Regions from separate parts of the Exiguobacterium sp. s142 genome, predicted to be linked through region 1. Evidence: predicted binding sites of a transcription regulator. Region 1 holds the regulator's gene; the other holds the start of a gene.

Region 1 (7,806 bases):
ACAAATATCACATTCGCTTTCTGAACTTAGTGTACTATTTCACAAGAAGGTTTGACAATCCCTTTGCTCAGTTTTTCACGTAATTATGTCTAAAGTTTGAACGACGGTTATGACGACAAAAAAACCGCTCCGCGACCGGAACGGTTTTGATCATGAATTGGACGTGCGTCTCGCTTTCACCCAGTGATAGATGACGACACCGATATAGGTGACGAGCCCGATCACGTACAAACTGAAACCGATCAAACTCCAGCCCATCCCGTCCCAGCCCCGGACGAAGACGAGCCCGACCATGAACAGGACATAGCCCATCACCACGAGCGTCAACGGAAAGACGAGTCTCCGCCTGTATAGTAACTTCAAAAAAGATAGCACGACGAGTAAGAGCACCGTCGTCAACATCCCTGTGACGATGAGCGCGTCCCCGTAATATTCCCAAGCCATCGCTTCTCCCCCTGACTTGTGTTTGATTGGTTTCATCGTATCACTTTCTTGTCACATTCCCCATCTCAGAAAAAAGCCATCCGCTTCAGCGAATGGCTCCTCTATTACCGTACATAAATTGTTTTCGTCACACTCCGACCTTGCGGCGTCACGAGACGGAGCGTCAATTTCGTCCCTTTCTTTTGTGAGGCGAAACTGAGCGTCGTCGACGTAGCCGTCACCGTCTTCTTGGTGAGGACGGTCGAGCCACGTGTGAGCGTCAACGTGCCGTATGCGACGTTCGAAGTCGCCTTGAGTGTCTTCGACGCACTCGACGGAATCGTTGTCATGAGTGTAGGCGTCGGACCAACAGTCACTTTCGACGTCTGCACATGGCGGAACAGTCCTCCTTGACTCGTCAAGGACAGCGTCCCGTTAATCGGCTGACGGGTGAAGCGGAGCGTCACTCGCCCGGTACTGCTTGCCTTCGCCGTAGCAAGTACTTTCGAACCGTTCTTCAACGTGACGGTACTGTTCGGAATCACGTATCCGACCCAAAGCGACTTCTCATCGTTGATTGAGAGCGTCGACAGCGATGTCTTCGGCAAATTGACCGAGACGTCACGCGACTTCGATCCGACCGCCGCTCGGACACGAATCACATCTCCCGGTTTGGCCGGGACCGTGTATCGCGTCGTCGACAGACGTTTCGCCGTGACGAGCTTATCATTCACGTAAAATCGAACAGTCGCCGTACTCGTCTTCTTGATCGTGAGCGTCGCCTCTGTCTTCGTCATCAGCGTGTCCGTCACACTGAGCGTCGGTGTGAACGCTTGGACCTTTTTCGTTAGTTGGTACGTCGCATCGCCGCTCGAGCGTGTGACGAGAATGACCTCCCCTTCTTTCAGTGGGGTGTCGAACGTGTACGGCATCGCGCGTGTTGTCGCCACATGCGTACCATTTCGATAAATGCGATAGGCCTGATCGGTACTCGATGTGACATTGATGGATTTGTCATACATCAACGGTGTCCGAGTCCACGAAAACACAGGCGGTTCCACTCTTGTCTCAACGGTTGTGAGCCGGAACGCTGAAGCGGGTGCCTCTTTTAATTTGTAGTAGACTTTTGTTCCGATGTCTACAGGCATCGTATTGAACTCTTTAATCGAAACGAGCCCGTCCTCATCTGCCTGCTCATTCAAAACTTCGTAGTATTTCCCACTGCGAATCAACACATCCACCGAGGCGTTCGGCGTCGTTTTCAACGTGACACCTGAAGTGACCGTTTTCGTCAGAACCGAGATGCCGTTCGGTGACGTGTCCTCACTCTCCTTGACCGTCTGAAGTTCGATTGGTTCGGCGTACACGCCCGACTTACTACCGATTTTCACAGTCACGCGAGATCCCGGTGTGAACCAACGCGCAGGTTGCCACGTATAGCGCCCTGATTCATCCGATTGGACCGTCGTCGATTGATAGTTCAACAATGAATCCGATGAATTCGATTGATACAAGTTTTTCGTCACGCTGACAAACACCGGCGTGTTCGGTGCCGTCTTCCCACTGATCGGACCTAATACGCCCGACGGTGGATCGAGTGTGAGGGGTACGTAATTCGACGCCCATAAATCTAAGCGTCGGTCCAAATCATTCCACTCGAAAATCATGTCATAAGAACCATTCGTCTGCAGCGTCAGTTTGTCTTGCTCCCAGACGAATGGATCGTCTTGGTAGGCTAAACGGGCCTTCAACTCGGTACCCGAGACAGGTAAAACCGTCCCATCAACAAGTGTCACGGTTCCGTTCACTTCATAGGGACGACCTACTTCATAACGTGCCGTCGTTTTCGGCACGTTGACAAGCAGTTTCCATGGTGCTTTCCATAACGACTCCGGCGTATAACCTACCGTGCGGTTTTCAGAAAAGACATACCACGGTCCGTGCTGTCGGACGTCCGCGTCATCGATCGGCGCTTCTCGCCATTCATTCGTCGCCACGTTATAACTGACATAAAACGTCGTGTACATCTTTCGAATCGTGAAGTAGTAGACGCCGTCTTTCCAACTTAGATTCCTTACGTCTGGCGCATCTTTCTCAATCCATCGTTTCGTCGCTATATCGAATATATTGAGATGTTCCCAGTCACCGGATTTTGTGACGACCCACTGGTTCGCTCCCTTGATCAACGACGCTCCCCTCACCTGGCCCGTATATGAACCAAGCGTCTCGAGCACTTCACCCGTCACTGTCCGTTTCGTGATTTGGCCATCCACGAATGCGAGGACATTTCCGTCGTCGAGCAGTCCGTATGCTTCATACATACTCTCTTTAGTGATCGACCCGAGGATGTCCCCTGCCATCGACGTGGTGACATATTTTTTGTCGTCGGTCCATAAAACTGTTTCCGCCGACTGATTGATCGCAACGACTGCATCCAGACCGCTTCCCGGCTCAATCGGAAAGCTTGAACCTGAATCGGTATGGATATCCCATACCATCCATTGTTGCCACCCTTCCAAAATAAATCGACCGTCCCCGACTGCGTGAATGTTGTGCAAGACGGACACTCGAATCGGTAATGTATAGACTTCACCGGTCTTCACATGGACGAGCGTCTCAGGATCTCCTGAGCGCCACACATATTCACTATTTCCTACCACTTCTCCTGCCGGAATGACTTCAGGCTTGGCATAACCCTCTGCCCGAACGTCTAATCCGGGCGCTGCCACCATGACGAGCACAACGAGTATGCTCCATAACCATTTGTTCATCGTTCTCCTCATTTCTGTTTATGAATACATAACTTTCAAAAATAATCCATTTTTAATTCAACCTTCCTAATTTTAAGTTGTTTTTTCAAAATTTAATAGCCCTAAAATTAAAAAAAACACCACGTCTCATGACGTAGTGTTCACTTCTCATTCATTTGCTTCATCAAATCCATCTGTTCTTTCACCATCGCCTCTTTCTCACGTCGGAGCACACCGCGGTACGTCACGCGCGAGATCGATAAGCTGATCTCATATAGGAAGAAGAGCGGCAGCGACACCATGAGGTGCGACGTCAAATCCGGCGGCGTGATGAATGCCGCGATGACGAACAAGGCGAAGTAGGCGTACTTCCGAATTTTTGAGAGGAAGTACGGCGTCACGACACCGATGCGCGTCAAGAACATCGTCACGACCGGCAGTTGGAACAACAGTCCAAACGGGATCGTCAGCTGCAACAGGAACGTGAAATAGTTCGTCGCCCCGATGATCTGTGTCAGACCGAGGTCTTGCCCGAGGTCCGTCGAGATATCGAGGACGAGCGGGAACAACCAATAGTAGGCGAATGCGAGACCGATGAGGAACAAGATAAAGATGACCGGGATATAGGCGAGCGTCCATTTTCGTTCATTCGGATGCAGACCAGGTGCGACGAACGCCCACAGTTGATACAGTAGAAATGGACCCGATGCGACGAGCCCGATGACGAGCGCCAAGTTCAAGTAAATCATGAGCGGGTCCGCGACCCCAAAGGCGTTCAGCTCGAGCCCTCGTTCGACGAGGTCCGCCTGCAGATAGGCGAGCACGTATTTGACACTCGGCAAAGCGATCAGAAAGAAGGCAAAGACGACAAATGCCGACAGCATCAGTCGTCTCCGCAGCTCTGTCAAGTGATCGGACAGTGCCCGTTCTTGATCAGGTTGATGGCTCATGGCTTACTGCTCTTTCTTCTCAATTTCTTTCTTGTCGGTCTCATCGTGCTCTTTCATCATACCGTTCGTGGCATTTTTGAACTCACGGAGCGTCTGCCCCGCTGCCCGGCCGAACTCTGGCAATTTCTTCGGCCCGAAGAGGATGAGCGCGATGATGGCGATGACGAAAATACTGACGCCACCTGGGATACCGACGACGAGTGATGATTGTAGAAATTCCATTATTGATGGACCCCCTCAGCGGATGGATAGTGTTGCATAAAGTAAATGAGCGACTGGAGTTCGATCGACAAGTCGATATGATGGACGCGGACCGTGTCCGGTACAGTCAATCGCGCCGGCGTGAAGTTCAAGATCCCTCGAACGCCATAGCGGACCAAATCATCGGCGACCGGTTGCGCGTAGGCAGACGGGACCGTGAGGATGGCGACATCGATCTTGTTTTGCTTCATAATCTGTTCCATCTCATCGACGTGATGAATCGGGACACCTGACATCGTCGTGCCGACTTTTGTCTCGTCTGCGTCGAACCCGACGACGATATGTGTGTTATTGTTTTTAAGGAAGTTATAGTTGACGAACGCTGTCCCGAGATGACCGACCCCGACCAAGGCGACGTTCGTGATCTCGTCTTGATTCAGCGTCTTACGGAAAAATTCTAACAGATACTGTACGTTATAGCCATATCCCTTTTTACCGAGCGCACCGAAGTATGAGAAGTCACGGCGAATCGTTGCCGAATCGACCTTGACTGCCTCGCTCAGTTCAGCAGAAGAGACACGCTGTTTCCCTGACGAATGTAGGCTTTGGATAAACCGATAGTATAGTGGCAACCGTTTGGCTGTCGCTTGCGGAATCTTTGGTTCGTTTTGACTCAACGGAAAGAGCCTCCTTTTTACGACGCGTTTCAAACGAATCTGATTTCATACACCTTGATTGTAAACGAATTCACATAAGCACTCAATGAATATACCTGAAAAGGGGAAGAAATAAAGTATACTAAACAGAGAGAAAGGGGTTTTTTCACTTGATCCTACTGCAAGTCAACAACTTATCCAAATCGTTCGGCGTCGAGCCGATTTTAGAGAATGTCAAACTAGAAATCCAAGAAGGCGAACGCGTCGCCCTCGTCGGCCGCAACGGCGCCGGCAAGTCGACGCTGTTAAAAGTCATCGCCGGCGAGTACAACTATGACTCGGGCGACATCATGAAGCCAAAAGACGTGACGATCGGCTATCTCGCCCAAGACTCAGGATTAGAATCGAACGAGACGATGTGGAACGAGATGCTCACCGTCTTCACCGACTTGATCGAACAAGAGAAGACGCTCCGCCAGATGGAGCAAGACATGGGCTCGGAGCGGATCTTGAACGACCCGGCCGCCTACGAGCGTCTGCTTGCGGCGTATGACGAGGAGCAACACACGTTCAAAGACCGCGGCGGCTATCAGTATGAAGCGACGATCCGCTCGATCTTGCACGGGATGCGGTTTTATCCGGACGACTTCGAACGTCGGATCGATACGCTCTCAGGCGGACAGCGGACACGTCTTGCCTTAGCGAAGATGCTCCTGCAAAGCCCGGACCTGCTCATCTTGGATGAGCCGACGAACCATTTGGACATCGAGACGCTCAGCTGGCTCGAGAAATATTTGAGCGGCTATAAAGGTGCCGTCCTCATCGTCTCCCACGACCGTTACTTCCTCGACCGCGTCGTCTCGGTCGTCTACGAGCTGTCACGCAACCGCAGCCGCCGCTTCGTCGGGAACTATACGAAATTCCTCGAGCAGAAGGCCGCGCTTTACGAACAAGAGAAGAAGCAGTTCGAGTCGCAACAAGAAGAAATCGCCAAGATGCAAGACTTCATCCAACGGAACATCGCCCGGGCGACGACGACGAAACGCGCCCAAAGCGTCCGCAAGCGGCTCGAGAAGATCGACCGCATGGACGTGCCTGACGGTGACGAACGAAGCGCGGTGTTGTCGTTCTCGATCAAACGTCAAAGCGGGAACGATGTGTTGAGCGGCAGCGACCTCGCCATCGGCTACGAAGAACCGATCGCACAGAACTTGCGTTTCCAACTGCAACGCGGCGAGTCGGTCGCCCTCGTCGGCCCGAACGGGGTCGGCAAATCGACGCTCCTCAAAGTGTTGACGAAACAACAACCGGCACTGACCGGTGACATCCGCTACGGTACCGGCGTCGAGATCGGCTACTACGACCAGGAACAACAGAACTTGTCGGACGCGAACCGCGTCATCGATGAGATTTGGAACGACTGGCCGCTCATGCGCGAGCAAGAAGTCCGCAGTCTGCTCGGCCAGTTCTTGTTCAGCGGGGACGACGTTATGAAACGCGTCCAAGAACTATCCGGCGGCGAACGAGCCCGGCTGACGCTCGCCAAGCTCAAGCTCGAGCAACCGAACTTGCTCGTCTTGGATGAGCCGACGAACCACTTGGACCTCGACTCGAAGATGATCCTCGAGAACGCGCTCGTCGACTACCCCGGGACGATCCTGTTCGTCTCCCACGACCGTTACTTCATCGACCGGCTCGCCACGCGTGTCTTAGAGATCACGCCGAACGGCATCGATGAGTACCTCGGCGACTACTCGTATTACGTCGAGAAGAAAGAAGAACTCGAGGACCTTGCCCGGCTCGCCCGCGAGGAGACGAAACAAGTCGTCGTCAAGAAGCAGCGCGCCGACAAGGAACAGCAGCGCGAAGAACGCCGGTTGAAACAGCGGGTCGAAGAGATCGAGCTGACAATCGAGCGCCACGAAGCTCGGCTTGAAGAAATAGAGCAGCTGTTATGCGAACCGGACGTGTTCAACGACTTCGCCCGCGCCCAAGAGCTGTCGACCGAGTCCGACGCGACGAAAGAGTCGATCACGGAACTGTTCACAGAATGGGAGGAACTCCATTCATGATGCGTTCCCGTGCCATGCGGATCGATTGGATGCATGCGTTCCTGACCGGGTTCGTCTACATCGTGCCGAGTGGGACCGAGTATATCTCGGAACTCATCCGCGGCGAGGCGACGAACGTCCCGATCATTTTATTTTACTTCCTGCCGATTGTCGTCGGGTTTATCATCCAAACATGGTCCGGTATCATCATCAGCCTGCTCAGCGGTCTCCTCATGAGCACCCTCTTCATCCGGCTCGTCATTTGGCCAGTTGATGTCACGGTGCATAGCTTTTATGCGCCCGGCTCGGTCTGGGGCCACTTTTATCAAGAGACGCTGTTTATGTGGGTGCTCGCCTTCTTCGTCTATGTAGTCAGCCGGATCAACACGTGGCATCGCGAGACGCATCGTATCCCTAACCGTTAACATCACCTAATTCATTAGGTGATGTTTTTTGCTATAAATTTATTTATCGATCGCTCATTTTTTATTAATTTGTTTTTCGTTCTGATGCACGTTATTCTAATCACGTGCAAAACAACAAGTTGATTTTAAAGGAGGAACTCTCAATGAGTAAACACGTATTAATGGTCGTAACGAACGCGAATGAAATGAAGGAAGGTCATGCGACCGGTCTTTGGTTATCTGAATTCGGGGAAGCGTATGTCGAATTTAAAGAAGCTGGGTATACAGTCACAGTCGCGAGCCCGAACGGTGGCGAAGCACCAATTGATGCCCGTAGCTTAGAAGGCGAGGTACCGGAAGCAATCCAAGCG
Region 2 (7,806 bases), on a different contig from region 1:
GAGTCGAAGATCTCCGCACGTCGGTCGGGATGGTGTTCCAGCAGCCAAACCCGTTCCCAAAATCCGTGTACGACAACGTCGCCTACGGACCGCGCACGCACGGGATCAAAAATAAAAAAGTGCTCGACGAGATCGTCGAACGCTCACTGCGCGGCGCCGCGATCTGGGAGGAAGTGAAAGATCGCTTGAACGAGAACGCCTACGGTCTCTCGGGTGGTCAGCAACAGCGCCTTTGCATCGCCCGGACACTTGCGATTGAACCAGACGTCATTCTTATGGACGAGCCGACGTCAGCGCTTGACCCGATCTCGACACTTAAAGTTGAAGAGCTCGTCCAAGAGTTGAAAGAACAATATTCGATCATCATCGTCACGCACAACATGCAACAGGCAGCACGTGTGTCTGACAAGACGGCGTTCTTCTTGAACGGGGAAGTCGTCGAGTTCGACGCAACCGATAAAATCTTCTCGAATCCAACTGACAAGCGGACTGAAGATTACATTTCTGGCCGGTTCGGTTAAGAGGGGGAGATTACTATGGCACAAAATCGCGCATTTTTTGATGTTAAATTAAACGAACTAGAAGAGAAAGTCGTTCGCTTGGCGAACTTGACGATGCGCCAAACGGCGACAGCGATCGAGGTACTTGAGAAACGAGACCTCACGCTCGCCCAGACGGTGATCGACAATGATAACGAACTAGATGACCTCGAACTTGAAATCAACGACCAGGCGATTCTCTTGATTGCCAAACAACAACCGGTCGCGACCGATCTTCGTCGCTTGATCGTGACGATGAAGTCCGCGACCGACCTTGAACGGATCGCGGATTACGCGACGAACATCGCCAAAGCCGTGACGCGAATCGAGCACGTCCCGTACTTGCTTGACATTAAGCCGCTCAAGCAGATGGCCGAACAGTTGATCGATATGCTTGAACTCGCAACCCGTGCCTATCGTAAAGGTGAAGCCAGTCGGGTCCGTGAGTTGAATGAGATGGACAAAGTCATCGATGATCTCAACTTACAGGTGATCAAGCAATATATCGGAAGTCTACCGACGATGACGGTCGGAACGAACGATGTTTATGAGTTTGCAAACATCGCCCGCTATCTCGAACGGATGGGCGACCATGTGACCAATTTCGGGGAACATTTGATTTTTCTCGAAAAAGGGAAGCATTATGATTTAAATCAGTGATAAAAGTGGTAAAGAACAACAGGTCTGTTGTTCTTTACTTTTTTTTGTGCAGGAATTCACTGAAAAAGAACGAATACGTAAAGCATATGGATTTTTTTTTGGAAGGGAGCCAGACATAAATGGAAGAGAAAATCGTATCCTTGAAACAACAAGGGCTTACGTTAAAACAGATTGCAGAACAATTAGACATGCCAGTCGGAAAAGTCCAGTACGCATGGCGTAAATGGCGTTCCCAGAACGGTGAGGTCACCAAGCCGACAACCGCTCCTAAAAAATCTTCTAATGAAGGGAAGGATAGAATGAAACGAAACGAGAAAAAAGCTCCAACAGTGGGGCAGGTCGCCTCGACACTCCATCACGAAGAGCCGAAGCAGTCACCGCTCCTTGAAACAGGTCCAGACGGTTTTTGGAAGCTTCCAGACCGCTACGATGTCGACCTCATGCACGCGGTCGTCCAATCCCCGAACGCGGTCTATGTTTTTTGGGAAGTGTCAGACGCTGTGAAAGAGACGCTGACGATGCAGTTCATGCGGCCGTGGGAAGATTTGCCGAAGGCGTTCCGCATCTTAGACATCACACTGCTCGATTACACATCTGGTCATGCGAACCGGTCTTATACGTTCGAGTTGCCGGAAATGACGAACAGCTGGTTCGTCCGTCCGCTCGACCCGAACACGACGTACGTCTTCGAATTCGGGATTCGGACGATGGAAGGCGAATTTCTTCCGCTCGTCGCCTCGATGCCGATTGATACGCCGCGGAACGAACCGGCAGGAGTCGGACGTTTTGCCGAGCCGGTCAGACGTTGGCAATTCGGTGAAGTCGAGTCACCAGAACTACTCGATACGTTACCAAAATATTCTGCATACCGCTGCGTACGCTGAGGAGGACACACTATGAAACCAGGTTATTTTTCACTCGTCCTACATGCCCATCTTCCGTACGTGAGGCATGAAGAGAAACACCGGCTAGAAGAACGCTGGGTATATGAAGCCATCTCGGAGACATACATCCCGATTCTGTGGCAAGTCGATCGACTTCAACGGCCGCTGCATTGGACGGTCAGTATCTCTCCGCCCGTCATCGAAATGCTCGCCGACCCACTCGTCCAAGATCGCTATCTCGGGCATTTAGATGAGATGCTTGAACTGATCTCAATCGAACTGGCTGAGGGTCGGAGCGAACAAGAAGTCGAGACGCTTCATTTTTACGAACGCCGTTATCAAGACTTGAAGAACACGTTCCTCCATTGGGAGAAAAATTTGAACCATGCGTTCCGTACATATCGTGAGCAAGGCTTCATCGATATGGTCACATGTACGGCGACACACGGTTTCAACCCGCATCTGTTCACCGATCAGGCGGCACGGGCCGAGATTCGGACTGGATTGAACTGCTTCGAGCGGCATTACGGCTTCCGTCCGACCGGCATTTGGTTACCGGAATGTGCGTATACGCCAGGAGTCGACCGCATCCTCTATGAGGAAGGGATTCGCTACACGTTCGTCGATGAGCACGCGTTGCTCGAAGCCGACCCGACGCCGGACAAAGGCATCGGTGCGCCTGTCTATTCGCCGCACGGAGTCGCTTTATTCCCACGTGATCAAATCATCTCCGGGAAGATTTGGAGTTCGATGATCGGTTATCCGGGGCATCCGGACTATCGCGAGTTTTATCGCGATCTCGCCTACGACCGGGACTGGGAATACATTCAAGCGTTCATGCATCCAGAGGGCATCCGCTTCGACACAGGTCTGAAGATGCATCGCATCACGGGCGACAGCGACGAAAAAGACTTTTACGTCCGCGGATGGGCCGAACATCAAATCGATAATCACGCGACCGATTTCGCCGAGACGCTCGCGGCGCATTTAGAAGCGCACGGTGGACAAACGTTCCCGCCGTTCCTCGTCACGGCACCGTTTGACGCCGAACTGTTCGGCCATTGGTGGTTTGAGGGCCCTGAATTTTTAGGGCAAGTCGCAGAGCGACTAGAGGCATACGGGATTGAGACGATCACGCCGGCACTCTTCCTCGAGCGTCATTTCCAAGACCTGCAAACAGTACAAGTTTCGATGAACACGTGGGGCCGGAAAGGTTACGGCGATGTGTGGATCAACGAACGCAACGAATGGATGCTCAGACATTTGCACACGATGGAGACGCAACTCGTCAAAGACGTGGCCGACTATCGGAACACCTCGCCACTCGCCGACCGGGCTTTAAGACAGCTCATTCGTCATTATGTGCTCTCAGTCTCGAGCGATTGGGCGTTTATCTTGGACGGCCAGACGACGGCGCAATACGCCGCCGAACGTTTCCGGGAACATACCCGTCTGTTTGCCGAACTCGAAACGGCGCTCTACGAAGGCAAGCTATCGGATCGCTTGCTAGACGAGCACTACACGGTCTATCCGTTCTTGGACGACGTTGACATTGATATTGATACGTTCCTATCTCCACACGACTATTATGTGACGCAGGAGCGTGGCGAAGAAGGTGAGGTCATTCTCGTCCTCACGCCAGAATATACAGGCAATATCGTGGGCGACCTCGGTCACCGCGTCGTCGCTGAAGTCGAGGCACGAGCGGCTGACGGGGAGACCGTTTACGTCCTCACGCCGCACAGTGAAGGACTGCCTGAATACGAGCGCCACAATCGCGTGCACGTGTACCGGGTCCCACTCACGAGTCCGTTTCTAGAGCATGTCATGAACCAAATCGCTGCTCAGAACGTCGCCTACGTGAAACTCGTCCAACAGTTACAGACGATGGTCAACTTCAAAGCGGTCCATCATTTTGATTGGATGACGATTCCAGCGGCACGTTCACTTGCGAAGTCACTAGATGTTCCGTTATACTCAACTATGTTGTCATTTGAAACGACCCGCAACCCGCACGGGCACGGTGGCCTGTTCGATGCGATCCATCGCATTGAGAACGGCGTCCTCTCGGAAGCTGATACGGTTTATGTCGGTGAACAGCTCTCGATCGAGGAGCTCGCGACGCGGTATGTGATCGGCGATAACGTAAAAACGTGCCTACCGCTCGACGCGTCACCGTACGGGCAGAAACGTTTGAAAAAGAACGTGAAATAACCTTGCTTTTTCAAAAAAAACTTGGTAGGATAATTGAGTATGCTTAGACTGTAAAGCAAAAGCACTTGATACAACATTAGTAAGATGGGAGTGAAAGATATGCGCGTTAAAATCACACTAGCTTGCACAGAAACAGGCGATCGCACGTACATCACGAAGAAAAACAAACGTAACAACCCAGAGCGCCTCGAATTGCGCAAATACAACCCACGTCTCCGTCGTCACACGCTTTACCGCGAAGTGAAATAATTGAGACCGGCCGTCACTCATGTGGCGGCCTTTTTTTTCGATAGGAGGAATAACAAATGACAGCTAAACATGAGCTCCGAAAAGCGGTTCATGTGAATATTCGCGTGCTCACCGATCGTGACGAGCGTGATGAAGCGATCCTACATACCGTGGCGTCACTTCCTGAGTGGCAACAAGCGCATACGGTCGCACTCACATTGTCACTCGACCTTGAAGTGAATACGCGTCCGCTCATCGATACAGCTTTAAAAGCAGGAAAATCGGTGTTAGTGCCGAAAGTAACGAAACAGGGGCTCACGTTCCACGAAATCAGGACGTTCAGCGACCTCGAGCCGGGGGTAATGGGTATTCTCGAGCCGACGACCGCGGAAACCGACCTCGACATCGATGTCTGTATCGTCCCAGGCCGTGTCTTTGACCGTTCTGGATATCGGATCGGTTGGGGCGGGGGTTATTACGACCGTTTCTTAGCGACATATCGCGGTGCGACGATCGCGCTCGCCTACGACGTACAAGTGCTCGACGAAATACCGATCGAACCACACGACATACCTGTCGAACTGATCGTGACAGAAAGGGAAATGATTCGATGCTCTCAATCGTCCTCGTAACTTGTCTAGTTGCACTGGCCGGATATCGTCTCCGGTCGTTGACGTTCTCTGGGGCGATCTTGACGATCGTGACAGGGACGGTCATCGGGTTTGGTTTTGGCTGGTTCGGGCTGTACTTGCTCGGTGTGTTCTTTTCGACGTCCTCGCTCGCTTCAAAATATCGCGCCCGCGACAAGGCGTCGGTCGATGACATCGTCGAAAAATCCGGACCGCGTGACTTCGTGCAAGTGCTTGCGAACGGAGGAATCGCTATGCTCACCGCCGTCGGAATGGCGATGACTTCGAACGAGGCGTGGCTATTCGCTTACGTCGTTTCAATCGCGGCGGCGACGAGTGACACGTGGGGGTCGGAGTTCGGCGTCCTCGCATCGCGCCGACCGCGCTCTATTTTGACATTGCGTGAAGTTGAACCGGGGACGAGCGGTGGGGTGTCACCGTTCGGTACGCTCATGTCCGTCGCCGGCGCGACGATCATCGTCTTGGCATCGCTCCCGTTCTTAAACATAACGATGGGCACGCTATTTCTATTGATTGCGCTCGGTCTGAGCGGCAGCGTCGTCGATACGTTGCTCGGTGCGACCGTGCAACGTAAGTATCGCTGTCGGACGTGCCGAAAACTGACGGAGAAAAAGCTGCATCACGGTGAAGCGACCGACTATGTATCTGGATGGCGCTTTCTCGGCAACGACGCCGTTAATTTCTTGGCGATTGCCTCCGCGGCAGCGATTGGTTTTCTTGTTTTCGCCTAAGGGTAGTACAGAGAATGAGGATGTTTCAAACGAATGTGAATTTTGTCACAATATTGCCAAACTGAAAACGGTTTCTCTTGTATTGACTGTTTGTGAATGATGTTACAATCTAGGTGTAACAGACAAAACAAAAACATGAAACAGATTGTTTGAAGGGTGGAAAAACAACATGGAAACATTAAATCATGCAAAAGTAACACGGGTCGCTCTCGTCGGGGCCGGAGCGGTCGGTGCAAGCTTCGCGTATCAATTGACGACAGCGAGCCTATGTGAAGAACTCGTCATCATCGACATCAACAAGGCGAAGGCAGAAGGCGAAGCGATGGACTTGAACCACGGCGTCTCGTTCGCTTCGTCACCGATGCGCGTCTGGGCTGGAGATTACACGGACTGCGGTGCTGCAGATATCGTCGTCATCACGGCCGGCGCTCCTCAAAAACCAGGTGAGACACGTCTCGACCTCGTTGAGAAAAATGCGAAAATCATGAAATCGATGATCACTGAAATCATGGCTTCTGGCTTCGACGGTATCATCATCCTCGCATCAAACCCGGTCGATATCATGACACACTTGGCTTGGAAATACTCGGGTCTTCCGAAACATCGCGTCTTCGGTTCAGGGACTGTACTCGATACGTCACGCCTCCGCTACATGCTAGGTGATTACTTCAACGTCGATCCGCGCAACTGCCACGCTTACATCATGGGTGAGCATGGCGATACCGAGTTCGCGGCGTGGAGCAACGCCCGGATTTACGGCAAATCGGTCGAACAGTTGCTCGAAGAGAACGACGAGTATACGTGGGAAGACCTTGAAGACATCTACGTCAACGTTCGTGACGCTGCGTACCACATCATCGAACGTAAAGGCGCGACGTACTATGCGATCGGTCTCGGCTTGCTTCGTCTCGTCAAAGCGGTGCTCCGTAACGAGAACACGCTGCTCACGGTCGGTGCCTACTTGGACGGAGAGTACGGCTTGAACGATATTCATATCGGTGTGCCGGCAATCATCAACCGCCAAGGCGTGCGTCAAGTCGTCGAAATCGAATTATCAGAAGAAGAGAAGCAGAAAATGCTCCATTCGGCAGACGTGTTGTTGAAAACGATGCAACCTGTTTTATAATATATTCGCGATATAGACGTAGTCGGCGTATGCCGGCTACGTTTTTTATGTGTTGGTACGGACGCCGGACAGATTCAGAAAGCGCCAACTTTTGTCGTCATGATCGAATTGGATTACAATTAAGACAGAAGGAAAGGAGGGGATTCAGTTGACGCAACCGGGATGTTTTTGGGAAGACATTTACCATGCGGTCGAGGCGGGCGGTCGGGTCGAAGGTATACTCGAGCCTTCGCGCGCGCTGCTATTGTTCGACACGAAAGCTGGAGACCTCTATCACCTGTACATAAAGACGGATAAGGCGTGGGCAAACCATGTCGCGATCGAGATCGAGGCGGTCATGAGCTCGTTCCGACTCGCACGACTCGGGCGTGCGAAGCTTCACGTTCATATATACGGCGACCCTCTCGTCGATGAGGAGCGACTTGAGACGTTGTCGTTCCAAGTCGCGGCCAAGGTGAGACTCGACAGGCACGCGTGTGGCGATGACCAAGATGAGACCCGGTTTCGGTCGCTCGCGCTCGCGCTCGATAAACAGCGAAAAGCCGAACTGAAGAAGCGATTCTCATTCGGTGAACCGCAACTCGTCTATGCGCTCATGATGTTGACGTTTGTCGTCATGTGGTTCGCCGAATCGCTCGGCTCGACGCTCGATCCGAACACGCTCATCCGATTCGGCGCCAAAGTCAATCCGCTCATCGACGATGGCGAATGGTGGCGCCTCGTCACACCGATGTTCCTTCATATCGGCTGGTTTCATTTTGCGATCAACATGTT

What was found. The regulator Rex, encoded in region 1, represses fermentation and respiration genes when NADH is low (regulators of the CRP and FNR family bind a similar motif). The targets are predictions, from matches to a motif close to TTGTGAAATATTTCACAA.
Region 2: a site for Rex is predicted at 5,940-5,957, ahead of KNP77_RS11900 (L-lactate dehydrogenase). Genes of this name have one in related genera too.

The regions. Positions count from the first base shown of each region.
Region 1 covers NZ_JACSMB010000027.1:2,344-10,149, forward strand. The annotation lists gene KNP77_RS15085 (YesK family protein) at 151-444, opposite strand; gene KNP77_RS15090 (hypothetical protein) at 549-3,194, opposite strand; gene tatC (twin-arginine translocase subunit TatC) at 3,335-4,123, opposite strand; gene KNP77_RS15100 (twin-arginine translocase TatA/TatE family subunit) at 4,127-4,345, opposite strand; gene KNP77_RS15105 (redox-sensing transcriptional repressor Rex) at 4,345-5,001, opposite strand; gene KNP77_RS15110 (ABC-F family ATP-binding cassette domain-containing protein) at 5,151-7,052, shown strand; gene KNP77_RS15115 (hypothetical protein) at 7,049-7,456, shown strand; gene KNP77_RS15120 (type 1 glutamine amidotransferase domain-containing protein) at 7,600-7,806, shown strand, end outside.
Region 2 covers NZ_JACSMB010000014.1:7,933-15,738, forward strand. The annotation lists gene pstB (phosphate ABC transporter ATP-binding protein PstB) at 1-521, shown strand, start outside; gene phoU (phosphate signaling complex protein PhoU) at 537-1,199, shown strand; gene KNP77_RS11875 (DUF4912 domain-containing protein) at 1,319-2,083, shown strand; gene KNP77_RS11880 (1,4-alpha-glucan branching protein domain-containing protein) at 2,096-4,297, shown strand; gene rpmG (50S ribosomal protein L33) at 4,382-4,546, shown strand; gene KNP77_RS11890 (5-formyltetrahydrofolate cyclo-ligase) at 4,603-5,157, shown strand; gene KNP77_RS11895 (DUF92 domain-containing protein) at 5,136-5,906, shown strand; gene KNP77_RS11900 (L-lactate dehydrogenase) at 6,076-7,032, shown strand; gene KNP77_RS11905 (rhomboid family intramembrane serine protease) at 7,181-7,806, shown strand, end outside.